One region of the Pseudomonas sp. TE3-3-F2023 genome, then DNA from elsewhere that is predicted to be linked to it. Evidence: predicted binding sites of a transcription regulator. Region 1 holds the regulator's gene; the other holds the start of a gene.
What was found. Region 1 encodes sigma-54, which starts transcription at its own class of promoters, with help from an activator protein. Its sites were predicted from a motif close to ANTGGCATNNANNTTGCTNT; they were not measured.
Positions count from the first base shown of each region.

Region 2: a site for sigma-54 is predicted at 1,368-1,387, ahead of V3314_RS11680 (CmpA/NrtA family ABC transporter substrate-binding protein). Genes of this name have one in related genera too.

Region 1 covers NZ_CP145113.1:1,882,798-1,885,968, forward strand. Annotated here, with positions in the region: gene ptsN (PTS IIA-like nitrogen regulatory protein PtsN) at 1-19, opposite strand, end outside; gene raiA (ribosome-associated translation inhibitor RaiA) at 32-340, opposite strand; gene V3314_RS08545 (RNA polymerase factor sigma-54) at 420-1,913, opposite strand; gene lptB (LPS export ABC transporter ATP-binding protein) at 2,090-2,815, opposite strand; gene lptA (lipopolysaccharide transport periplasmic protein LptA) at 2,816-3,171, opposite strand, start outside.
Region 2 covers NZ_CP145113.1:2,566,026-2,569,196, reverse strand. Annotated here, with positions in the region: gene V3314_RS11685 (quinone-dependent dihydroorotate dehydrogenase) at 125-1,147, opposite strand; gene V3314_RS11680 (CmpA/NrtA family ABC transporter substrate-binding protein) at 1,428-2,642, shown strand; gene V3314_RS11675 (ANTAR domain-containing protein) at 2,655-3,171, shown strand, end outside.

The DNA.
Region 1 (3,171 bases):
TGGTTTCAAGTCGGATCATGGATGAGGGGGATCAGCGGGCAGCTGCACCTTGCAGCAGGCTTTGCTGTTTTTCCTTGTGTTTTTTCAGTTGGCGGTCGAGCTTGTCTGCCAAGGCGTCGATCGCTGCATACATGTCTTCGTGTTCGGCGTTGGCAACCACTTCGCCGCCGGGAATCTGCAAGGTCGCCTCGACCTTCTGCTGCAGCTTCTCGACTTTCATGATGACCTGCACGTTGGTGATCTTGTCGAAGTGACTTTCCACGCGAGCGAGCTTTTCAAGCACGTAATCGCGCAGTGGCTGGGTGACTTCTACATGCTGTCCACTGATATTGACTTGCATACAGCTTCTCCTTTGTTGCCCGTGCATAAAGAGGCAGATCTTGCACCTGCCCCACAAACGCTGTGGCACATCTCAGGGGCTACATCAGTCGCTTGCGCTCGCTCGACGGTGCGATGCCGAGGGACTCGCGGTACTTGGCGACGGTGCGACGGGCTACCTGGATGCCTTGTGCCTCCAGTAAACCAGCGATCTTGCTGTCACTCAATGGCTTTTTCTGATTTTCCGCCGCAACCAGTTTCTTGATGATCGCGCGGATCGCCGTAGACGAGCATTCTCCGCCTTCGGAGGTGCTGACGTGGCTGGAGAAAAAGTATTTCAGTTCGTAGATGCCACGCGGCGTGTGCATGTATTTCTGCGTGGTTACCCGCGAAATGGTCGACTCGTGCATGCCCACCGCTTCGGCGATGTCATGCAGCACCAATGGCTTCATCGCTTCGTCGCCGTGATCGAGGAAGCCGCGCTGGTGCTCGACGATCTGCGTGGCCACCTTCATCAGGGTTTCGTTGCGGCTTTGCAGGCTCTTGATGAACCAGCGCGCTTCCTGCAACTGGTTGCGCATGAAGGTGTTGTCGGCGCTGGTGTCGGCCCGGCGCACAAAACCGGCATATTGCGGGTTGACGCGCAGGCGCGGAATGGCCTCCTGGTTCAGCTCCACCAGCCAGCGGTCGCTGTCCTTGCGCACGATGACGTCGGGCACCACGTACTCAGGCTCGCTGGACTCGATCTGCGAGCCGGGGCGCGGGTTGAGGCTTTGTACCAGCTCGATGACCTGGCGTAGCTCGTCTTCCTTGATTTTCATGCGACGCATCAGCTGGCTGTAATCACGGCTGCCGAGCAGGTCGATGAAGTCGGTGACCAGGCGCTTGGCTTCGGCCATCCACGGCGTGCTGGCGGGCAGCTGGCGCAGTTGCAGCAACAGGCATTCGCCCAGGGTGCGGGCGGCAACACCGGCTGGTTCGAACTGCTGGATGCGGTGCAGTACCGCTTCGACCTCGTCCAGCTCGATATCCAGCTCCGGGTCGAAACCGGCGCAGATTTCCTCGAGGGTATCTTCCAGGTAACCCTGGCCGTTGATGCTGTCGATCAGGGTGACGGCGATCAGGCGGTCGGTGTCGGACATCGGAGCCAGGTTCAGTTGCCACAGCAGGTGGCTTTGCAGGCTTTCGCCGGCCGATGTGCGGGTGGTGAAGTCCCACTCGTCGTCGTCGTTGCTCGGCAGGCTGCTGGCGCTGGTCTGGTAGATGTCTTCCCAGGCGGTGTCGACCGGCAGTTCGTTGGGGATGCGCTCGCTCCACTCACCGTCTTCCAGGGTGTCGGCACTGGTAGTGCTTTCCTGGAAGCTGTTGTCCTGGACTTCGGCGGCCGGCTTGTTCTCGGCGTTGTCCGCCATCGGGTCGCTATTGTCGAAGTCGTCGCCGTCTTCCTGACGTTCGAGCATCGGGTTCGACTCCAGCGCTTCCTGGATTTCCTGTTGGAGGTCCAGGGTGGAGAGCTGGAGCAGGCGGATGGCCTGTTGCAACTGCGGTGTCATCGTCAGTTGCTGGCCCATTTTTAGGACGAGCGATGGTTTCATGGCTGGGGCTTAATACCTTGTTCGCCGGCGCGCATGCGCCATCCACTACACGAGGGCGCCGGGGCGCCAGATCAAGCAAGTTTTATGCCTTAAATTGTAGCGTTTGCCTAGAGCACTGTAACAACTTTACCCCGGCCTTCAGGGCGATTTGCCAGTACTCCAGGCGCGTGCCGGGGTCAGAGCCGGAACTCGTGGCCCAGGTAAACCTCTTTGACCAGGTCGTTGGCCAGGATGGTTTCGGAGTCGCCTTCAGCGATCAGCCGGCCATCGTTGACGATATAGGCGGTTTCGCAGATATCCAGGGTCTCACGCACGTTGTGGTCGGTGATCAGTACACCGATACCCTTGGCCTTGAGGTGATGGATGATCTGCTTGATGTCGCCGACCGAGATCGGGTCGACACCGGCAAACGGTTCGTCCAGCAGGATGAACTTGGGTGCGGTCGCCAGCGCGCGGGCAATTTCCACGCGGCGGCGCTCACCACCGGACAGGCTCATGCCGAGGTTGTCGCGAATGTGGCTGATGTGGAACTCCTGCAGCAGGCTTTCCAGTTCTTTGCGCCGGCCGTCGCGGTCGAGGTCCTTGCGGGTCTCGAGGATGGCCATGATGTTGTCGGCCACCGACAGCTTGCGGAAGATCGAGGCTTCCTGCGGCAGGTAGCCGATGCCGGCGCGGGCGCGACCGTGCATGGGCTGGTGGCTGACATCGAGGTTGTCGATCAGCACGCGCCCCTGATCGGCCTGGACCAGGCCGACGATCATGTAGAAGCAGGTGGTCTTGCCGGCGCCGTTGGGGCCGAGCAGACCGACGATCTGGCCGCTGTCGATCGACAGGCTGACGTCGCGTACGACCTGCCGCCCCTTGTAGCTCTTGGCCAGGTGCTGGGCTTTGAGGGTTGCCATTTACTCGGCCTTCTTCTTGGGCTGGATCACCATGTCGATGCGCTGACGCGGCGAGGTCACGTTGCCACCGCGACCGGCGGTTGCCACCTGGGTCTGGGTGTTGTAGACGATCTTCTCGCCTTCGGTGGTGTTGCCTTCGTTCTCGACCTTGGCGCGGTCGGTGAGGATCACCATGTCCTTCTGCGACTGGTACTGGATGGTCACCGCCCAGCCTTTCATCTTGTCCGGTTTGGCTGCGCTCTGCTGCTGCTCGAAGTAGGCCAGGTTGCCCACCGAGGTCACCACGTCGATGTCGCCGGAGGCGGAGCGGGTGATGGTCACGGTGTTGCCTTTGATCATCATCGAACCCTGGGTGA
Region 2 (3,171 bases), 680 kb from region 1:
CATGCACGCCCTATCCGGGCGGCGGGCGAAGGCCCAGGGGCCCCTTGATGGGGCCCTTTTTTATGACTTCGAATCCACATCCGCGCTGGCTTCTTCGCGGGCTCGCCCGCGAATGGCCGGCAGATCACCGAGGCATCGCAGCGATAGCGTCCACCGCCTCGCGAATCAGCGCAGGCCCCTTGTAAATGAAGCCGGAGTAGATCTGCACCAGGCTCGCCCCGGCAGCGATCTTCTCGGCGGCATGGCGGCCTTCGGTAATGCCGCCAGCGGCAATGATCGGCAGCTTGCCGCTCAGTTCGCCCGCCAGCACCTTGACGATATGGGTGCTCTTCTCCAGCACCGGCGCGCCCGACAGGCCGCCCGCCTCGCCACCGTACGGCAACCCTTCGACACCTTCACGCCCCAGCGTGGTGTTGGTGGCAATCACCGCATCCATGCCCGACTCCATCAGCGCCGCGGCGACCAGGGCGGTTTCTTCGTCGCTCATGTCCGGGGCAATCTTGATTGCCAGAGGTACGCGCTTGCCATGCGTGCCGGCCAGTTGCTCGCGGCGCTCGGCCAGGGCATCGAGCAACTGCTTGAGCGAATCGCCGAACTGCAGGCTGCGCAGGCCCGGGGTGTTTGGCGAACTGACGTTGACCGTGATGTAACTGGCGTCGGTGTACACCTTGTCCAGGCAGATCAGATAGTCATCGACGGCACGCTCCACCGGGGTGTCGAAATTCTTGCCGATGTTGATGCCCAGCACGCCGTTGTAACGTGCAGCCCGCACCCGGCCGAGCAGGTGATCAACGCCCAGGTTGTTGAAGCCCATGCGGTTGATGATGGCCGTTGTCTCCGGCAGGCGGAACAGGCGTGGCTTGGGGTTGCCCGGCTGCGGGCGCGGGGTGACGGTGCCGATTTCGACGAAGCCGAAGCCCAGCTGGGCGAAACCGTCAATGGCCGCACCGTTCTTGTCCAGGCCGGCCGCCAGGCCCACCGGGTTGGCGAAGTTCAAGCCCATGACCGTGACCGGCATAGCCGCCGGCTGCTTGCACAGCATGCCGTTGAGGCCAAGACGGCCACCGGCGCCGATCAGGTCCAGGGACAGGTCGTGGGAGGTTTCCGGAGAAAGCTTGAACAGCAGCTGGCGGGCCAGGGTATACATGGGCGGGCAAGGCTCGGGGTGAATGAGGGGGCGATTATAGCCAGCGTGGGGCCGGCATGACAGCAAATCGTGGGGCTGCTGCGCAGCCCATTGCCGGCAAGCCAGCTCCCACAGGTACAACACAAGGGCTGAAAGCTGTGCTGTATCTGTGGGAGCTGGCTTGCCGGCGATGAGGCCAATGCAGGCGGCACAAGGCAGTTGCTCCACAGGGATGCTGCCAGATGGCACATCGGTTGCACCGGAAAAGCCCACAGCCTTATCAGTATGGGCGAGGAGCCTTGTGAACACTGTACCCCGAGCAACGCCCCTGGCCTGGGTCAACGGCAGTGACGCGCCGGAGAAGCCCTGCCTGAACATCGGCTACATGGCCCTGACCGACTGCGCCTCGGTGATAGTCGCCGCCACCCAGGGCTTCGCCCAGCAGCACGGCCTCACCCTCAACCTCAAGCGCCAGGGCTCCTGGGCCGGGTTGCGCGACAAGCTGGTCAGCGGCGAGCTGGATGCCGCGCACTGCCTGTATGGCTTGGTGTACGCCGTGCACCTGGGCATCGGCGGTGTACCGGCCAGCGCCATGGCCGTGCTCATGGGGCTGAACCAGAACGCCCAGGCCATAAACCTGTCCCCGGCCTTGCAGAGCAAAGGAGTGACCAACCCTGAAGCATTGGCGCGCCTGGTGCACCAGCATGGCGCACGCCTCACCTTCGCCCAGACCTTCCCCACCGGCACTCACGCCATGTGGCTGTATTACTGGCTGGCCAGCCAGGGCATCCACCCACTGCGCGACGTCGACAGCGTGGTGGTGCCACCGGCGCAGATGGCCGCACATATCCAGGCCGGGCGCATCGACGGTTTCTGCGTGGGTGAACCCTGGGCTGCCGATGCCGTGGCCAAGGGCCAGGGCTTCACCCTGGCCACCAGCCAATCGATCTGGCCGGACCACCCGGAAAAGGTCCTGGCCTGCGCCCGCGGCTTTGTCGAGCAATACCCCAACAGCGCCCGCGCGCTGATCAAGGCGGTCCTGGCGGCCAGCCGCTTCATCGAGCAAAGCCCGGAAAACCGCCGCAGCACCGCGCAACTGCTCAGCGGCAGCGCCTACCTGGACACCCCCCAGGCAAGTATCGAACCGCGCCTGCTCGGCAGCTACCACGATGGCCTGGGCAACCACTGGCAAGACCCCCACGCCCTGCGCCTGCACGACCATGGCCGGGCCAACCTGCCGTACCTGTCCGACGGCATGTGGTTCATGACCCAGTTCCGCCGCTGGGGCCTGCTGCGCGATGACCCCGACTACCTCGGCGTAGCCCGCGAGGTCCAGCAACTGGCACTGTATGGCGAGGCGGCCCGAAGCCTCGGCGTGGCCTGCCCCGAGCAGCCGATGCGCAGCAGCCTGCTGATCGATGGCAGCCGCTGGGACGGCAGCGACCCCTACGGTTATGCCCGAAGTTTCAGCCTGCATGCCCTAGGCAACCTGCCCGATGCCCGTGTCGGCGCGTGAGGGGAACCATCCATGTTGCGCATCCTGCTGATCGACGACACCCAGAACAAACTCGGCCGCCTCAAGGCCGCCTTGAGCGAGGCCGGCTTCGAGGTCATCGAAGCCCCTGGCCTGACCATCGACCTGCCCGCCTGCGTCGAAACGGTGCGCCCGGACGTGGTGCTGATCGATACCGACTCACCGGACCGCGATGTGATGGAACAGGTTGTCCTGGTCAGCCGCGACCAGCCGCGGCCGATCGTGCTGTTCACCGACGAGCACGACCCCGAGGTGATGCGCCAGGCGATCCAGGCAGGGGTCAGCGCCTACATCGTCGAAGGCATCCATGCCGCGCGGCTGCAACCGATCCTGGACGTGGCCATGGCCCGCTTCGAAAGCGACCAGGCACTGAAGGCGCAACTGCTTGCTCGCGACCAGCAACTGGCCGAGCGCAAGCGCATCGAGCAGGCCAAGGGTTTGCTGATGAAGATGAAGGACTGTAACGAAGAAGAGGCCTACACCCTGATGCGCCGCCAGGCCATGAGCCGGC